One region of the Dokdonella soli genome, then DNA from elsewhere that is predicted to be linked to it. Evidence: riboswitches for the same ligand, from Rfam matches in the RefSeq annotation. Region 1 holds a riboswitch; each other region holds the start of a gene.

Region 1 (5,414 bases):
TCGGCGGCCATGTCGATCAGTGCGCGCATCGGCGTCTCCCAGACCGTGCGATAGATCGTCTTGAGCTCGTCCGGCAATGCCACGATCGGCTGCACCGAGCCTTCGGCGAGCTTGATCGCGTCGCGGATCTCGGCGGTCCACAAGCCGAGCCGTTTCAATTCATCGACCAGGTAGCGGTTCACCTGCAGGAAATCGCCGGACAAGGTCTCGCGCTTGAACAGGTTCGACACCTGCGGTTCGATGCATTCGTAGCAGCCGGCGATCGAGGCGATCGTGGCCGTTGGCGCGATCGCGATCAGCAGCGAGTTGCGCAGGCCATGAGCCTGGATCTCCGCACGCAGCACATCCCAGCGCGCGCTGTCGCGCGGGGTGACGTTCCAGGCGTCGAATTGCAACTCGCCACGCGCGGCGCGCGTGTCGGCGAAGGCCGGATGCGCGCCCTTCTCGCGCGCGAGGTCGAGCGACGTGCGCAGCGCCCAGTAGTAGATCTCCTCGGAGATCCGCGCCGACAGTTCGCGCGCCGCTGCGCTGTCGAACGGCAGGCGCAACGCGAAGAACACGTCCTGCAAGCCCATCAGGCCGAGGCCGACCGGACGCCAGCGCAGGTTCGACGCGCGCGCGGTGTCGATCGGATAGAAATTCAGATCGATCACGCGGTCGAGCTGGCGCACCGCGACCTGCACGGTGTGCGCGAGCTTGTCGAAATCGAACGCGACACCGTCGTGATGCCGCGAAAGATTGATCGAGCCGAGATTGCAGACCGCGGTTTCGCCGTCGTTCGTGACTTCGATGATCTCGGTGCACAGGTTCGACAGGTGCACCACGTTGCCCGGCTTCGCGGTCTGGTTGCCGGCGCGGTTGCAGGCGTCCTTGAACGTCATCCAGCCGTTGCCGGTCTGCGCCAGCGTGCGCATCATGCGTGCGTAGAGGTCACGCGCCTTCACGGTCTTCTTCGCGAGCCCCTGCGCCTCGGCCTGCACGTACGCGCTTTCGAACGCCTCGCCCCACCGGTCCGGGAAATCCGGCACGTCCTTCGGATCGAACAGCGACCACATCCCGTCCGTATCGACGCGATGCATGAACAGATCCGGGACCCAGTTCGCAATGTTCAGATGATGCGTGCGGCGCGCGTCGTCGCCGGTGTTTTCGCGCAGCTCGAGGAACGCCTCGATATCGGCGTGCCAGGATTCCAGGTACACGCAGGCCGCGCCCTTGCGCTTGCCGCCCTGGTTGACCGCGGCGACCGAGGAATCGAGCGTCTTCAGCCACGGCACGATGCCGTTGCTCAAGCCATTGGTCGAGCGGATCAGCGAGCCTTCCGAACGCACGCGATGCCAGGCGAGACCGATGCCGCCCGAGAACTTCGACAGCAGCGCGACGTCGCGGTACTTGCCATAGATCGCCTCCAGCGAATCCTCAGGCGAATCGAGCAGGAAGCAGCTCGACAACTGTTCGTGGCGCGTGCCGGAATTGAACAGCGTCGGCGAACTCGGCACGTAGTCGAGACCGGCGAACAGCTGGTACAGCTCGATGGCGTCGCCCGCGCTCTCGCTGAGCGCGCAGGCGACGCGCAGCCAGAACTGCTGCGGCGACTCGATGACCTGACGCTGAGTCGGATGCTTGAGCAGGTAGCGGTCGTACAAGGTGCGTAGGCCGAAGTATTCGAAGCGCAGCGTGTGGCGCGGATCGATCGCGTCGTTGAGCTTGCGCGCATTCGCCTCGACGAACGCGAGCACGCGCTCGTTGATCAGACCCGCATCGAAACCGAGTCGGATCGATTGCGAGAACGAATACACGCCGAGCCCCTGCACTTCCTTGTCGATGTAGCCGGCAAGCAGGCGCGCGGCGACCTTCGAGTATTCGGGCTCCTCGGCGATGAACGAGGCCGCGGTGCGGATCGAGAGTTCATCCAGTTCGCGCGTGGTCGCACCGTCGTACAGGCCGGCGATCGTCTTCAGCGCGACGCGCATCGGCTCGACATCCGCGAGCCCCTCGCAGCAGCGCGTGACCGCGCGCACGATCTTGTTGAGGTCGACCGGTTCCTTCGCGCCCGAGCGCTTGGTCACCTGCATCGCGATCGGGCCCGCGTGCGGCGCGGTCAGGCGGAAACCCGGTTGATTCGGCGGGACGGCGGCGGCGGGAGATGCGGCGGACTCGGCGACAACTTCGGACGTGGACATGCGTTCTCTCCTTCGCGAGCAGCGGACCCGCAGAAGTAAAGGCACGGCGACGCACGGAATGAGACTTGGGCCCGCGATCCGCCGGCCTTCGCTCCCGCGAGCGAAAGAAGAACCTGCGGATGACGCCAGTCGAAAGGGACGCGGGCTCCGGACGGAGGCGCGACGACTTTCGGCCTGCCCCTCCCGCGAGGGCCTTCGAGCCAGACGCTCCGCATTGCGGCGGAACGGTCGCGGCGGGTATTCGGACTCTCGGGCGCGAGGCGTTTGCCTCACCTACTGGACGCCGCTTCCCAAGCCGAAGCTCAGTGCCTGATGCGTCGTTCGCTCCCGATCACCGCTGCGGGGCAGCTCCGGATTCGCACCGGATTCCCTCGGAGGTTTTGTGACCCCCAACCCAGATGTTGTGCTGGGCGCCATCGACGACCACAAGATATGCCCTCGTGACCGGAAGTTCAATCGGTTTCTTGCCGCACACGAGTTTCCATGAGTCGGCAGGCGACGGCCCCCACCAGCATCGCCGGCACGAACCAGAGCACTTCATGCACCCCACCCGCCAGGCCGACCAGCGCAGGACCCGGGCAGTAGCCGACCAGTCCCCAGCCGATGCCGAATATTCCCGCGCCCACAATCAGACGGCGATCGATCCGCTGCGTCGCAGGCAATTCGAACCCGGGCGCGAAACGCGGTTTGGGCAAGCGAAGAATCCAGCGGAACGCGATCACGGTAACGCCGACAGCAGCGCCAAGCACCAGGATCAGGGTTGGGTCGAACTGGCCGAAGATATCCAGGAAGCCTTGCACGACGCGCGGATCAGTCATGCCCGAGATCGCCAGGCCGACCCCGAACAAGGCTCCTGAAAAAAGAGCCGCGAACCAGCGCGCATTCATGCCGACCATCCCGGCCAATGGCGCATCACGAACACCGTCGCCATCGCGGCGGCCATGAAGGTCAGCGCCGCGGGCCAACGAGCGCAGCGACAACCTGCCCAGGCCACACACGCCATGACCGCTGGTGCAACCGCTGCCCATGCGCGTGCCGAAGCCGACGAGCAATCCACCCACGACGAGCAGGATCACCGGATAACCTTGCCGATGTGGCTCACCCACGGCGAACCAGCGCATCGTCCCCCCGCCCGCAAGCATCAAGCCGAGCAGGAACGCAACACGCCAGCCACGATCCGACGACGCGGCCCCGGTCACGGCGTTGACGATGCCGCTGATGCCCGCGATGCGGCCGTTCAGCCACAGCAGCAAAGCGGCGGCCATGCCGATCAGCACACCGCCGACCCATCCGCTCATCCGGGCGTTCATGCCATGCCTCCCAGCTGGTTAAGCGGCAACTTCAACCAGACGATGCCGTTGGTGTCCGGCGGCGGCAGGCGCCCGCCGCGGATGTTGACCTGCAACGCCGGCAGGAGCAGTCGTGGTACCGTCAGGTTGGCGTCGCGCGCACCGCGCATCGCCACGAACTCGGCTGCAGTGATGCCGCGACCGACATGCAGGTTGTCCCGCACCTCGGCGGCGATCGACGTCTCCGCCATCGGCGCACGTCCGGCCGGCGGATAGTCGTGGCAGAGGAAGATACGCGTGTCCGCTGGCAGCGCCAGGATCGTCTGGATCGAGGCATGCAGCCGCGCGGCATCGCCACCCGGGAAGTCGCAACGTGCGGTGCCGACGTCCGGCGCGAACAGGGTGTCGCCGACAAACGCTGCATCGCCGACAAGATAGGTCAGGCTGTCGCCGGTGTGGCCGGGCGTGGCGAGGACGCGCGCCTCCAGGCCGCCGATGCGGAAGCGCTCGTCGTCGTCGAACAGGCGGTCGAACTGGCGGCCATCGGGGACGAAGTCCTCGCCCAAGCCGAACAGCGGCTTGAAGTGCGCCTGGACCGCAGCGATGCCGCGGCCAATCGCCAGCGGCGCCCCGAGCACGTCATGCAGATGGCCGCCGGCGCTCAGATGGTCCGCGTGCGCATGCGTTTCGAGGATCCATTCCACGCGCAGGCGGTGGTCGCGCACGAACGCGAGCACCGCGTCGGCGGACGCGGTCGACGTGCGCGCCGCTGCCGCATCGTAATCGAGCACCGGATCCACGATGGCCGCGGCCCCGCCCTCGCCCTCCCATACGACATGGGTGAAGGTGCCGGTGTCCTTGTGGAAGAACGTTTCCACCCATGGCCGTGATGGCATGAAATGCGCGCCTCGGATGCGACCGTCATCTGGACGGAGGGGATTCTATACGCCCCCTGCTGCGGAGGGATGGGTCATCGTCGCAGCACGCGGACGGCCCAATTGGGCGTAAGCTCGTGCCACGTTTCCTGGTCCTGTCGGCAATCCTCCTGACACCGTCGCAATGCTTTTTCGACGCCGCCGCCATCGCCGCCTGATTGCGCTGATCGCGCTGCTCGGCCTGCTGTTCCAGCAGTTGGCCATGGCCGGATACATGTGTCCGCTGGAGCAATCCGGGGCGACGGTGGCCGTGTCGAAGCCGACCTGTCACGAGCAAGGCGCGGCGGACCCGCGATGCCACGAGCATTGCCATCCGCAAACGCCTTCCTCCGATCATCCACCGGTTCCTTCGGTGCCGGCAGCGCTGTTTCCACCGACCACGTGGCTGCGCGATGCTGCGTGGTTCGTCGCCGACACGCGCGTCCATCATCGCGGCGAAATCGTCGCCCGCGCCGCCGCGCCGCCGCTGACCATCCGGCACTGCACGTTCCAGATTTGAGCTCCGTCCGCTGACATCCATGGCGCCGCGATTGCGGCACGTGTGTCCCTTGCGTCGGAGTTCCCATGCCCACCGTCCATTCCATACTCGCGCAGCCTTTGCGGCGCGGTTTTCGTGTTGCTGCCACTTTCTGCCTCGGTCTCCTCGCGCTGCCCGGCGCGCGCGCTGACGACGCTCGCCTGTCGCTGCTCGATGCGGTGCGAATGGCCGAGGCGTCCGCACCCGATATCCAGGCACGCCGCGCCGCGCTGACGTCCGCCGAGGATGCGGTCAGTCCGGCCGGCCAGCTTCCGGATCCGCAACTCGTGGCGGGCGTCGAGAACCTGCCGGTCACTAGCGGAGACGCGTTCAGCCTGACCGACGACTTCATGACCATGCGCAAGGTCGGCATCTCGCAGGCTTTCCCACGCCGCGAGAAACGTGCACTGCGGACCGCGCGCGCTGAAGCGATGGCCGGGCAAGCACGCGCGCGGCTCATCACGGAACAGCTCTCCGTGCGCGAAGCGGTCGC
Region 2 (5,414 bases), on a different contig from region 1:
CTCAAGAGCCGCAACCTGATCAAGCGCGACCCGATCTTCGGCGCCGTCGCGGCGGTATCGGTCGGCATTTACCAGGGCGTTCCCGTGCTCGACCTCGACTACGCCGAGGATTCCGCCTGCGACACCGACATGAACGTGGTCATGAACGACGGCGGTGGCTTCATCGAACTGCAGGGCACCGCCGAAGGCCATGCGTTCCGGCGCGAGGAGCTGGATGCCTTGCTGGCACTCGCCGGCAAGGGCGTCGCCGAGCTTTGCAATCTACAACGTGAAGCGCTGGCGCGCGCCGCATGAGCCGACGCATCGCGCAGATCGCGTTGCTGGTGCGGGATTACGACGAAGCGATTGCGTGGTTCGCACGTGCGCTCGGCTTCGTCCTGCTTGAAGACAGCGACCACGGCGGCGGCAAGCGCTGGGTGCGCGTCGCACCGGCCGCCGACGCCGCATTCTGCCTGCTGCTGGCGAAGGCGACCACGCCGGAACAGCAGGCCTGCGTCGGCCGCCAGCATGGCGGGCGCGTCGGCTTCTTTTTGCATACGGACGACTTCGCACGCGACCACACATCGCTGGCTGGCGCCGGCGCGCGCTTCGACGGCGAACCACGCCACGAAACCTATGGTACGGTCGTCGTGTTCGAGGACATCTACGGTAACCGTTGGGATCTGATCGGGCCGGCGCAATGAAGCTCGTCCTCGCCAGCAGCAACGCCGGCAAGCTGGTCGAGATGCGCGCAATCCTCGCCGGTCTCGACATCGAGCTGGTCGCGCAACCGGAATTGGGCATCGACGATGCCGACGAGACCGGCTCGACCTTCATCGAGAACGCTCTGATCAAGGCGCGTCATGCCACGCGCGCATCCGGCCTGCCCGCACTCGGCGACGATTCAGGCCTGTGCGTCGACGCGTTGAATGGCGCACCCGGCCTGTACTCGGCGCGCTACGCCGGCGGCCACGGCGACGCCGCGGCGAACATCGCGAAGCTGCTCGATGCCTTGCACGATGTGCCCGAATCGGGGCGCACCGCACATTTCCACTGCGCGATCGTGCTGCTGCGCAACGCCGACGATCCGGCGCCGCTGATCGCGGAAGGCCACTGGCATGGCCGCATCCTCGCCGCGCCGCGCGGCAGCAACGGATTCGGCTACGACCCGGTGTTCTTCGATCCTGCACTGGGCGCCGGCGCGGCGGAATTTGATGCCGCCACCAAGAACCGCGTCAGCCATCGCGGACAGGCGCTGGCGCGGTTGCGCGAGCTGATCGCCCACGCCGCCCCCTCCTCGTAGGAGCGGCTTCAGCCGCGATGCTCTTCGTTCTGATCGAACGCACCAGAAAAGCATCGCGGCTGAAGCCGCTCCTACGGTCACGTCACGATCCTGGACGCCCCACCCGCCGCCAACGCCTACAATCACGTCATGTCACTCGTCACACCACCGCTGTCGCTGTACATCCATATTCCGTGGTGCGTGAAGAAATGCCCGTACTGCGACTTCAACTCGCATGCGCAGAACGGCGCGCTACCGGTCGATGCGTATGTCGACGCGCTGCTCGCCGATCTCGACCGCGATCTGCGCGGCTTGGGCGAAGCGATCATGGGCCGGCCGCTGCGCAGCATCTTTTTCGGGGGCGGCACGCCGAGCCTGTTCGCACCCGACGCGATCGCGCGCATTCTCGACGGCGTCGCCGCGCGCATCGATCTGCCACGCGGCATCGAGGTCACGCTGGAGACCAATCCCGGCACGGTCGAGCATGGCCGTTTCGACGGCTACCTCAAGGCCGGCGTTTCGCGACTCAGCTTCGGCGTGCAGAGCTTCGACGATGCCAAGCTGCGCCGGCTCGGTCGCATCCACTCCGCCGCCGACGCGGAACGTGCGATCAGGGAAGCGCAGGATGCGGGCTACGCGAACTTCAATCTCGACCTGATGTACGCGCTGCCGGAACAGACGCTCGACGGCGCGCTCGCCGACATCGAACGCGCGCTCGCGCTGCTTCCCGCGCATATCTCGCACTATCAACTCACGCTGGAACCGAACACGCTGTTCGCCGCGAAACCGCCGCCGCTGCCGGACGCGGACAGCGCCTGGGACATGCAGGAAGCCTGTCAGCAGCGCCTTGCCGAGGCCGGCTACGCGCAATATGAGGTCTCCGCGTATGCACGCGACGATCGGCGCTCGGCGCACAACCTCAACTACTGGACATTCGGCGACTACCTCGGCATCGGCGCCGGCGCGCACGGCAAGTTCAGCGATGCAGCGAGCGGACGCATCGCGCGCACGACGAAGGTGAAGCTGCCGCGCAGCTATCTCGAACGCGCCGAACGCGATGAAGCGTTCGGTACGAACACCGATGTGGCGCGCGCGGACCTGCCGTTCGAATTCATGATGAACGCGCTGCGCCTCAACGACGGCGTCGCGAGTCCGCTGTTTGCGGAACGCACGGGCCTCGCGATGGACGCGCTCGACGACGGCCTGCGCGTCGCGCGCGAACGCGGCTGGCTGGAACGCGATCCGGCGCGCATCATTCCCACCGAACTCGGCCGCCGCTGGCTCAACGACGTGATCGAGCTGTTCCTGCCGGAGAACGGCTGAGGGAATCGGGAGCAGAAGAAGCCCGTCGTCACCCATCGGCACTCGACCGCCATGCTCGAATCGATCACGCTGACGTGCCCCTATTGCGGCGAGAGTTTCGTCACGACCGTCGACCTCTCGGCCGGCTCGCAGCGCTACATCGAGGACTGCGCCGTGTGCTGCCGGCCGATCGAAGTAACGCTGCGGGTCGATGACGACGGCGAGCTGCTCGGCGTCGATACCGCGACTGATCGCGATTGAGCTTCGCTTGCGGCGCCCCGCCCCCGCCCCTACACTGCGCGCCGCCACAGGTGTCCCGCGCGTTGTCGCGCGGGGTGAAACGGGAAGCCGGTGCGAATGCGGGTTCGATCAACGAATCCGATTCAAGACCGGCGCTGCCCCCGCAACGGTAAGCAAGCCGAACCGGATCAGTTGCCACTGCCGCAGAAGCGGCGGGAAGGCGATTCGGCCGATGTAATGGTGGTTTTGCGCTCATCCCCGAGCGCGAAAAGAAGGTGGTCGTCCGCGACCGCACTTTTCACCAGGCGCATCGCTTGCAAGCCCGGAGACCGGCCTGAGGCTTTCACCGATCGCACTCGAGTCGGCTCCACGAGCCAGGACAGCGAATCGGCGAATCAGCTCCAGGCGTTGCGGCGGGCAACGGGCGGGCAAGGGCGCCCGCCGTCCTTTGCACGACCCTCCTCCGACGCCCTGGCCACGCGGGTGTGCGACAGGAGGGTATGAAATGTTCCGTTATTCCGTTTTGTTCATCGCGGTCTCGGCCGCGCTCGGCGGCGCCGCACACGCCGACGAGGTCGACCTGCAGCCGACCGTGCAGGTCACCGCCTCGCGCGTGGCGGAAACCGTCGACCAGACGCTCGCCGACGTCAGCGTGATCACTCGCCAGGACATCGACACTAGCGTCGCACGCGACGTGCTTGACCTGATGCGCCTCGAAGCCGGAATCGATCTGTACCGCACCGGCGGCCCGGGCCAGCAGACCTCGCTGTTCCTGCGCGGCACGAACTCGAACCAGGTGCTGGTGCTGATCGACGGCGTGCGCACCGCAGCGGCGACCACCGGCGCGTTCGCGTTCGAGCAGTTGCCGCTGGACGCGGTCGAGCGCATCGAGATCGTACGCGGCCCGCGCGCGAGCTACTGGGGTTCGGACGCGATCGGCGGCGTGATCCAGATCTTCACGCGCAAGCTCGAGGGTCCGCGCGTCGCGCTCGGCTATGGCAGCTACCGTGATGCCGAGGGCAGCGCGGGCATCGGCCACTGGGACGGCGCGAACGGCTACAGCGTGCAGGTCGGCGCGCGTCATGTCGGCGGCTTCTCCCCGACCAATCCCGGCATCTGCAACGGACCGAACGATCCGTACTGCCCGTACGACGGGGACGACGATGGCTACCGCAACACGAACCTCGCCGCGCGCGGCGCCTACACGCTCGGCAGCCAGCTGCTGTCGGCCACGCTGTACCGCAGCCAGGGCCAGGTGCAGTTCGACCAAGGTTACTCGAACGTGATCGAGCAGACCGCCGGCCTCAATCTCGAAGGTGAGCTTGGCGCGAACTGGAGCCATCGTCTCGCACTCGGCAACGCGCGCGAGGACCTCAACACGCCGGCGTTTTCGACGCTGTACCTGACCCGACGCAGCAGCCTGCTCTGGCAGAACGAGATCCGCCTAGACGAGAACCAGCGCCTGATCGCCGGCCTCGACCTCGTCCACGAAAAGGGTGAGACACGCGACACCTCCAGCAACACGCCGCGCTATCGCGACAGTCGCGACAACCGCGCGCTGTTCGGTGGCTGGCGCGCAGCGTTCGGCGCGTTCGACAGCGAGCTCTCGGCCCGCCACGACGACAACAGCCAATTCGGCGGCGCGACCACCGGCTCGCTGGCGCTGGGCTGGCGCGTCAACGAACGGCTGCGCGCGTATGCGAGCTTCGGCCAGGGCTTCCGCAGTCCGACCATGAACGAGCTGTACGATCCCGGCTATGGCGGCTATTTCGCCGGCAATCCGAACCTCGCTCCGGAGCGCTCGCACAGCGCCGAACTCGGCCTCGAGTTCTCGCCGACGGCGAATCAGCGCTTCAAGGCGAACCTCTATTCGACGCGCGTGCATGACCTGATCAGCTTCACCGGTCCTCAGAACCGCGCCGAGAACATCGCGAACGCGAAGCTCGACGGCGCCGAGCTGAGCTACCGAGTCAACGCGGGGGCGTGGTCTGCGCGCGCCGCGTACACCTGGGAGGACGCGCGCAACGCGGACACCGACACGCCATTGCTGCGCCGCGCCAAACAGAAGGTATCCGGCACCGTCGAACGCAGCTTCGGCGAGCGCTTCACAGCCGGAGCCGAACTCGTCTACGCGGGCAGGCGCCACGATATCGGCGGCGTCGAGTTGCCGGCTTATGCGATCGTGAACTTGCGCGCGCGCTACACGCTGAGCCCAGCCTGGAGCCTGAGCGCACGTCTGGAGAACCTCGCCGACCGCAACTACGAATTGGTCCACGGCTACAACACGCCGGGGCGTTCCGGCTTCCTGGACATCGTCTGGCAGCCGTAGCGCTGCGCAGCCTCTGTTCGCCCGCTGGACGACGTGCAAGAATCGTCTCCGTCGACCGCACGAGCGGCGGTCGACGGGGAAACAGGGGAGCGCGCGCAACTGATCGCGGCGCATTGGGGCAAGCGCAGCAGCGACACACCCGCAGCGTACGAGAGCACGTCCGGCCGCATGACGATACGCAGGCCAGCGCAGGACAGGCCGGGTCGCCCAAATGAGGGCGAGCCCTCCGCGTCGCTCGCGCGGCGGACGGATTTGCCACCCCGCGTGCGCGGGTTGCTGGAC
Region 3 (5,414 bases), 200 kb from region 1:
AGACCGAGAAATTCTTCCCGCCCGGAGGGTGCTCGACTTGAGCAGCGGGTTGGCGGATATTCTTGAAGGTGAACCAAGGTTCGGAGGGGCGATGCCTCGCTTTCTGGTCCGTCACGCTAAGACGATTTCGGTCGTCGCCGGTTTCGTATTGGGTGTGATCGGCACTGCGTGGTCGTTCATCGTCGTCGACCGGCTCGGCGAAGCGATGAGGCAGTTGTCCGACACGAAGGCTGATCTGACCCAGCAGGTCCAATCGCTGAACAGCATCGCATCCGAGTATTTCATCGCCAATCAGCAGGGCGACTTGATCTTCATCCTGGCGCTCCAGGACAGTGCGCGCCAGGAAGTCGCCAGCCTGATCTATAAGGGCAACATGCTCGATCGCGGGACCCCCGTTCGCAACATGATCGGCGCATTGGCGATCGCCAAGCAGCTCGACTACCGCCAGACCTACGATGCCTACGAGAAGCTCAACGACGAAGCGCGGGCGAATCTCTCGTTCGCGAACTTCACCCAGTTGAAGCAGGCTGAGCAGGTGGTCATCGCCAAAGGGCAAGCGCGCGTCCCGTTGCTGCAGAACAGCCTCTTTGAAGTGGAGAAGGCAATGAACGCCAACGGGGCGGCACAGAAAAGGAGCCGAGTCATCGGGTTCATCTCCTCCATCTTCGGAAGTTTCCTACTCCTTCTTGCCAATCTGATCGCCCAGAGTCGGGCGCCCGATTGATTAGGACTGCGCGGGTGTCAAAGTCCGGCTGTCGCTGGTCAGGTTGCTCCCACAGGGTCGAACCATCAAATGCAACGTCACTGCGAACAACCTGGACAGGGGTTGACCGTGGCGACCAGCGAGCTCGAGTGGGTGCCCTGAGCAGAAACCCTGGTTCATCACGAGGCGCCTGAAATGCGCGCTGTGCGCCGTCGCGTGGCGGGACAAGCGACCTGATGGAAATGTCCGCTGCCCAACCGAGGCGAGCAGCGGACACTTCGACATGACTCAGGTTGTTTTTTCTACGGAAGATCGCAACCGCCGCGCAGCTTCGACCATCGCGGCGAGCGTCGTGCGCGTCTCCGGCCAACCGCGGGTTTTCAGCCCACAGTCCGGGTTGACCCACACTTGCTCGGGGAAGAGCACAGCGCCTGCTTTCTCCAGCAGCTCCGTCATCTCGTCCACGGATGGCACGCGCGGTGAGTGGATGTCGTAGACGCCCGGCCCGATCTCGTTGGGATAGCGAAACTTCACAAAGGCATCGAGCAGCTCCATGCGCGAGCGGGAGGTCTCGATCGAGATCACGTCGGCATCCATCGCCGCGACCGAGTCAATGATGTCGTTGAACTCGGAGTAGCACATGTGCGTGTGGATCTGCGTATCGTCGGCAACTCCCGACGCTGTGATACGGAAGCACTCCACCGCCCAGTCCAGATAGACCTGCCAGTCTGCTCGCCGCAATGGCAAACCTTCGCGCAACGCGGGTTCGTCGATCTGGATCACGCGAATCCCCGCACGTTCAAGATCGATCACTTCGTCGCGCAGCGCCAGTGCTATCTGCCGGCAGGTGGCGGCTCGGGGTTGGTCATCGCGAACGAATGACCACTGCAGTACCGTCACCGGTCCGGTCAGCATGCCCTTCATCGGCTTGTCGGTCAGCGACTGCGCATACTGCGACCAGCGCACCGTCATTGGCGCCGGACGCTCGACATCGCCGTAGATGACGGGGGGCTTGACGCAACGCGATCCATAGCTCTGTACCCAGCCATTCTTCGTAAAAGCAAAACCATCGAGCTGCTCGCCGAAGTACTCAACCATATCGTTGCGCTCGAATTCGCCGTGGACGAGCACGTCGATGCCGATTTCCTCTTGGAAACGCACACACTTTTCCGTCTCAGCCACCAGGAAAGCGTCATAGGCGGCATCCGACAGCTTGCCGGACTTGTGCTTCGCGCGCGCCTCTCGCACTTCATGTGTCTGCGGAAACGAGCCAATCGTCGTGGTCGGGAATAGCGGCAGCCGCATCCGTTCTTCCTGCAGAACTCGGCGTTTCGGATAGGCGGAGCGACGCCGTGCGGACGATGCTTCGAGAGAGGCCACGCGTTCCGCGACACGGGGTTTGTGGACTCTTTTCGAGGTGCTCCGCGTCTCTCGCCGTTCGCGTGCAACATCGAGCGTATCCACCGAGGAAACGAGACCGTTCAGCGCGTCGACGATGGCGCGCACTTCCTCGACTTTCTGTCGCGCGAACGAAAGCCAGGACTGGATGTCGGAGGGAAGCGACGTCTCAAGTGTTGCATCGACCGGCACGTGCAAGAGTGAACAAGACGGCGCGACCTGCAGGCGGTCACCGCCGAGTCGATCATGCGCACGGCGTACAAGCGGCACCGCGCGATCGAGATCGGTACGCCAGATATTGCGTCCGTCGACGACACCGAGTGACAACGTCCGTTCTGCCGGCAACGCGTCGAGTACAGCATCCAATTGATCGGGCGCGCGAACCAGGTCGACATGCAATCCGTCGACGGGCAGGTCCACAGCGAGGTTGAGGTTGTCGCCGAGGGCGCCGAAATAAGTCGTCAGCACAAGCTTGGGACGATCCACATTCGCGAATGCCGCGTAAGCACGGCGATAGGCCGCATGATCGTCCGCATCCTGATCGAGGATGAGGCAGGGTTCGTCGATCTGCACCCATTGGGTGCCGGCGGCCTTGAGTCGACCGAGCAATTCTATGTAGACGGGCAGCAGTCGATCCAACAGTGCCAGGCGATCGCTCCCATCGACAGTTTTCGCCAACATTAGAAAACTGACGGGACCCAGCAACACCGGACGCGCTTCGAGGCCCAGCGCCTTCGCTTCCAGGTACTCGGCGACCGGCTTGTCGCCACGAAGTTGAAAGGTCTGGGTGCTCTGCAGCTCTGGAACGAGGTAGTGGTAGTTGGTGTCGAACCACTTCGTCATCTCGAGGGCGCGCAAATCGAATTCATCATTCTGCGCCCCGCGTGCCAGCGCGAAATAACCCTCTAGCGGATCGCGATCGGCAAGCTTCCGGTAACGGTCGGGGATGGCGTCGAACAGAAACGCCATGTCGAGGACCTGGTCGTACAAAGAAAAGTCGTTGCAAGGCACGGAGTCTGCGCCGGCTTCACGTTGAATACGCCAGTGTCGGTGCCGCAGATCCTTCGCGATGTCCTGCAGCTGCTGCGGCGAGCTTTCGCCGCGCCAGTAGGCCTCGAGTGCGTGTTTGAGCTCACGCTTCGCGCCGATGCGCGGAAAGCCGAGATTGGTAACAAGAGTCATGAATGCAATTCCTCATGCGTCAGTGGCAGTGAGGAACGAAGGAACCGCGCGTCGACTCGCCTGCAAGTACAGACAAGGGATTCGTCACGCCAGCGACCTTCGCCCCCGCGGGCGAACCGGAACTGCGTGGCGAGCGCGCGGGAGTACGCGCACGATGGAAATGCATCGTGCGAGAGCTCCGGCCGCTTCCCCACGGAAGGTCCAGGTCAAACAGGGATCTCTCCCTGGACGAGGCAGGTCTTCGGGCTCGTGGACGTGAAGCGCATCAGCGCTTCGCCTAGTGTCCGCCGCTTCCCAGTCCTTAGGGACCAGTGCTACTGGCGAAGGTCGTTTCCACACACCGCTGCGGGGCAGCGCCGGAATTGGCCCATGACGGCCGCACCGGCTTCCCTTTTAATTCCATCGCTCTATGCGGATAGAGCGATGGAAACCATCGACGCGTGGAAAAGTACGCGCAGCATCGGACGACGTCAAGCATCGCTGCGTCGACGGGCCCTTCCGGCAAGGCGCCAGCCAATCCCGGCAATCCAGCGAGTACAGGGCTCCTGAGTGATGGCCATTTCAAAACCGGGTCGCTCATTCGTCATTGACTAAATGTGACGGGGCGCCGCCGTGATGGCGCTTGCCCCGTAGTAGGGCGTGGCAATGGTCGATGAGCTGGCACGAGACGGGGAGAGGCATGAATCAACGTCTCGTAGTGCAGCGCCGCTGGGGGAGTCGGCGGGTTCGACGGAATCTGGGGCCAATCGAAGGAGACACGGTGATGGGTGTTCGTTTCACGCGGCAGTGGCCGCTGGCAGCAGCAATCGCGACAATCATTGGTAGTACGGGGATGGCCGTAGCGCCAGCGTTCGCCGGATCGGCTTCCACGGACGACGGGCCTTCCGGAAGCTCCACTGTAGTTGCCCGGGAGTCCGTTCCGAATCGCTACATCGTGCGGTTTGTCGAGCAGACGATACCAACCTATTTCGCGGGCCAGGCGGGGGCAAACTCCGTTCAGGCCGTCGGTCCCTACAAGGCGAACGGAGCCTTGGGCCGACTGCACCTCGATTCGGCCAATTCAGCGGTGGCGAACTACCGGCAGTACCTCGAGGGCCGGCAGGCCAGCCACTTGAGTGCTATTGCGATGACGTTGGGCCGCACGCCGAACGTGGTATCGACGATGGCGCATGCGCTGAACGCTGCAGTGATAGACGGGCTTTCGGCAAGCGATGTTGCGAAGCTGAAAAAGCTGCCCGACGTCCTTTCAGTCACGCCTGACTACATCGTCCATCAGGCGAGCGACGTCGGTCCGGGCTTCATCGGGGCCTCCTCGATCTGGTGGGGAACTCCGGCGGGGCAGGACACGCTGTTCGCTAACGGCTTCGAATCGTTGCTGGGCTATCGAGGCGACGGTGTCGTCATCGGCAATATCGATACCGGCTACAACAGCAAGAGTCCCTCGTTTGCAGCCGTCGACGATCAGGGCTACCACATCCAGAACCCATTGGGTTCTGGCCACTACATCGGTCAATGCGGCGTGCAGGGCATCAATCTGGCCGGCGGATGCAATGACAAGGTCATCGGCGTCTACGACGAATTGGGTGTGCAGGAGCCCAAAGAGCCGGCTCAATCCGTTGAGGACAGTCCGCTCGATGGCCACGGCAGCCACACCGGCAGCACCGCTGGCGGCAACAGCCGTTCCGCCACCATCGGCAGCTTTACAGCACATCTGTCGGGTGTCGCACCGCACGCCAACCTGGTGATCTACCGTGGCCTCTACAACAGAAACGGTTCCACATCCGCGCTCGCCGCCGCGGCGAACCAGGCGATCCAGGACGGCATCGTCGATGTGTTGAACTACTCGATCAGCGGCGGCCTCGATCCTTGGAATGATCCGGTTTCGCAAGCATTCCTCTCAGCCACCGATGCCGGCATTTTCGTCGCGGCGGCGGCGGGCAACAACGAGACCACACCGGTAACGCTCCCAGGAACAGCAAATCACTGGGAGCCATGGGTCACGACGGTTGCCGCGGGCAACCACACGGGTGGCCCCCTGGGTTACTCCGCGACGGTTTCGGGTGCAGGTGCACCTGGTCCAATCGGCATGAACACGGCCCCCAACTCGACCCAGCCAAGCGGGCCGATTGCG

What was found. A riboswitch is a leader RNA that binds a small molecule or an ion and turns the genes downstream of it on or off. The one in region 1 is predicted to bind cobalamin.
Region 2: it holds a riboswitch for cobalamin, as region 1 does, so the genes downstream of both, ABD002_RS13605 (TonB-dependent receptor domain-containing protein) here and ABD002_RS14900 (ribonucleoside-diphosphate reductase subunit alpha) in region 1, are expected to answer to the same signal.
Region 3: it holds a riboswitch for cobalamin, as region 1 does, so the genes downstream of both, metE (5-methyltetrahydropteroyltriglutamate--homocysteine S-methyltransferase) here and ABD002_RS14900 (ribonucleoside-diphosphate reductase subunit alpha) in region 1, are expected to answer to the same signal.

The regions. Positions count from the first base shown of each region.
Region 1 covers NZ_BAAAEU010000024.1:200,798-206,211, forward strand. Annotated here, with positions in the region: gene ABD002_RS14900 (ribonucleoside-diphosphate reductase subunit alpha) at 1-2,072, opposite strand, end outside; cobalamin riboswitch at 2,396-2,614, opposite strand; gene ABD002_RS19745 (YeeE/YedE family protein) at 2,633-3,490, opposite strand; gene ABD002_RS14915 (MBL fold metallo-hydrolase) at 3,487-4,365, opposite strand; gene ABD002_RS14920 (hypothetical protein) at 4,529-4,903, shown strand; gene ABD002_RS14925 (TolC family protein) at 4,969-5,414, shown strand, end outside.
Region 2 covers NZ_BAAAEU010000023.1:90,680-96,093, forward strand. Annotated here, with positions in the region: gene rph (ribonuclease PH) at 1-294, shown strand, start outside; gene ABD002_RS13585 (VOC family protein) at 291-683, shown strand; gene rdgB (RdgB/HAM1 family non-canonical purine NTP pyrophosphatase) at 680-1,282, shown strand; gene hemW (radical SAM family heme chaperone HemW) at 1,412-2,584, shown strand; gene ABD002_RS13600 (CPXCG motif-containing cysteine-rich protein) at 2,636-2,824, shown strand; cobalamin riboswitch at 2,856-3,155, shown strand; gene ABD002_RS13605 (TonB-dependent receptor domain-containing protein) at 3,309-5,132, shown strand; gene ABD002_RS13610 (DUF1631 family protein) at 5,397-5,414, shown strand, end outside.
Region 3 covers NZ_BAAAEU010000024.1:4,542-9,955, reverse strand. Annotated here, with positions in the region: gene ABD002_RS14050 (hypothetical protein) at 92-724, shown strand; gene metE (5-methyltetrahydropteroyltriglutamate--homocysteine S-methyltransferase) at 992-3,283, opposite strand; cobalamin riboswitch at 3,499-3,734, opposite strand; gene ABD002_RS14040 (S8 family serine peptidase) at 4,314-5,414, shown strand, end outside.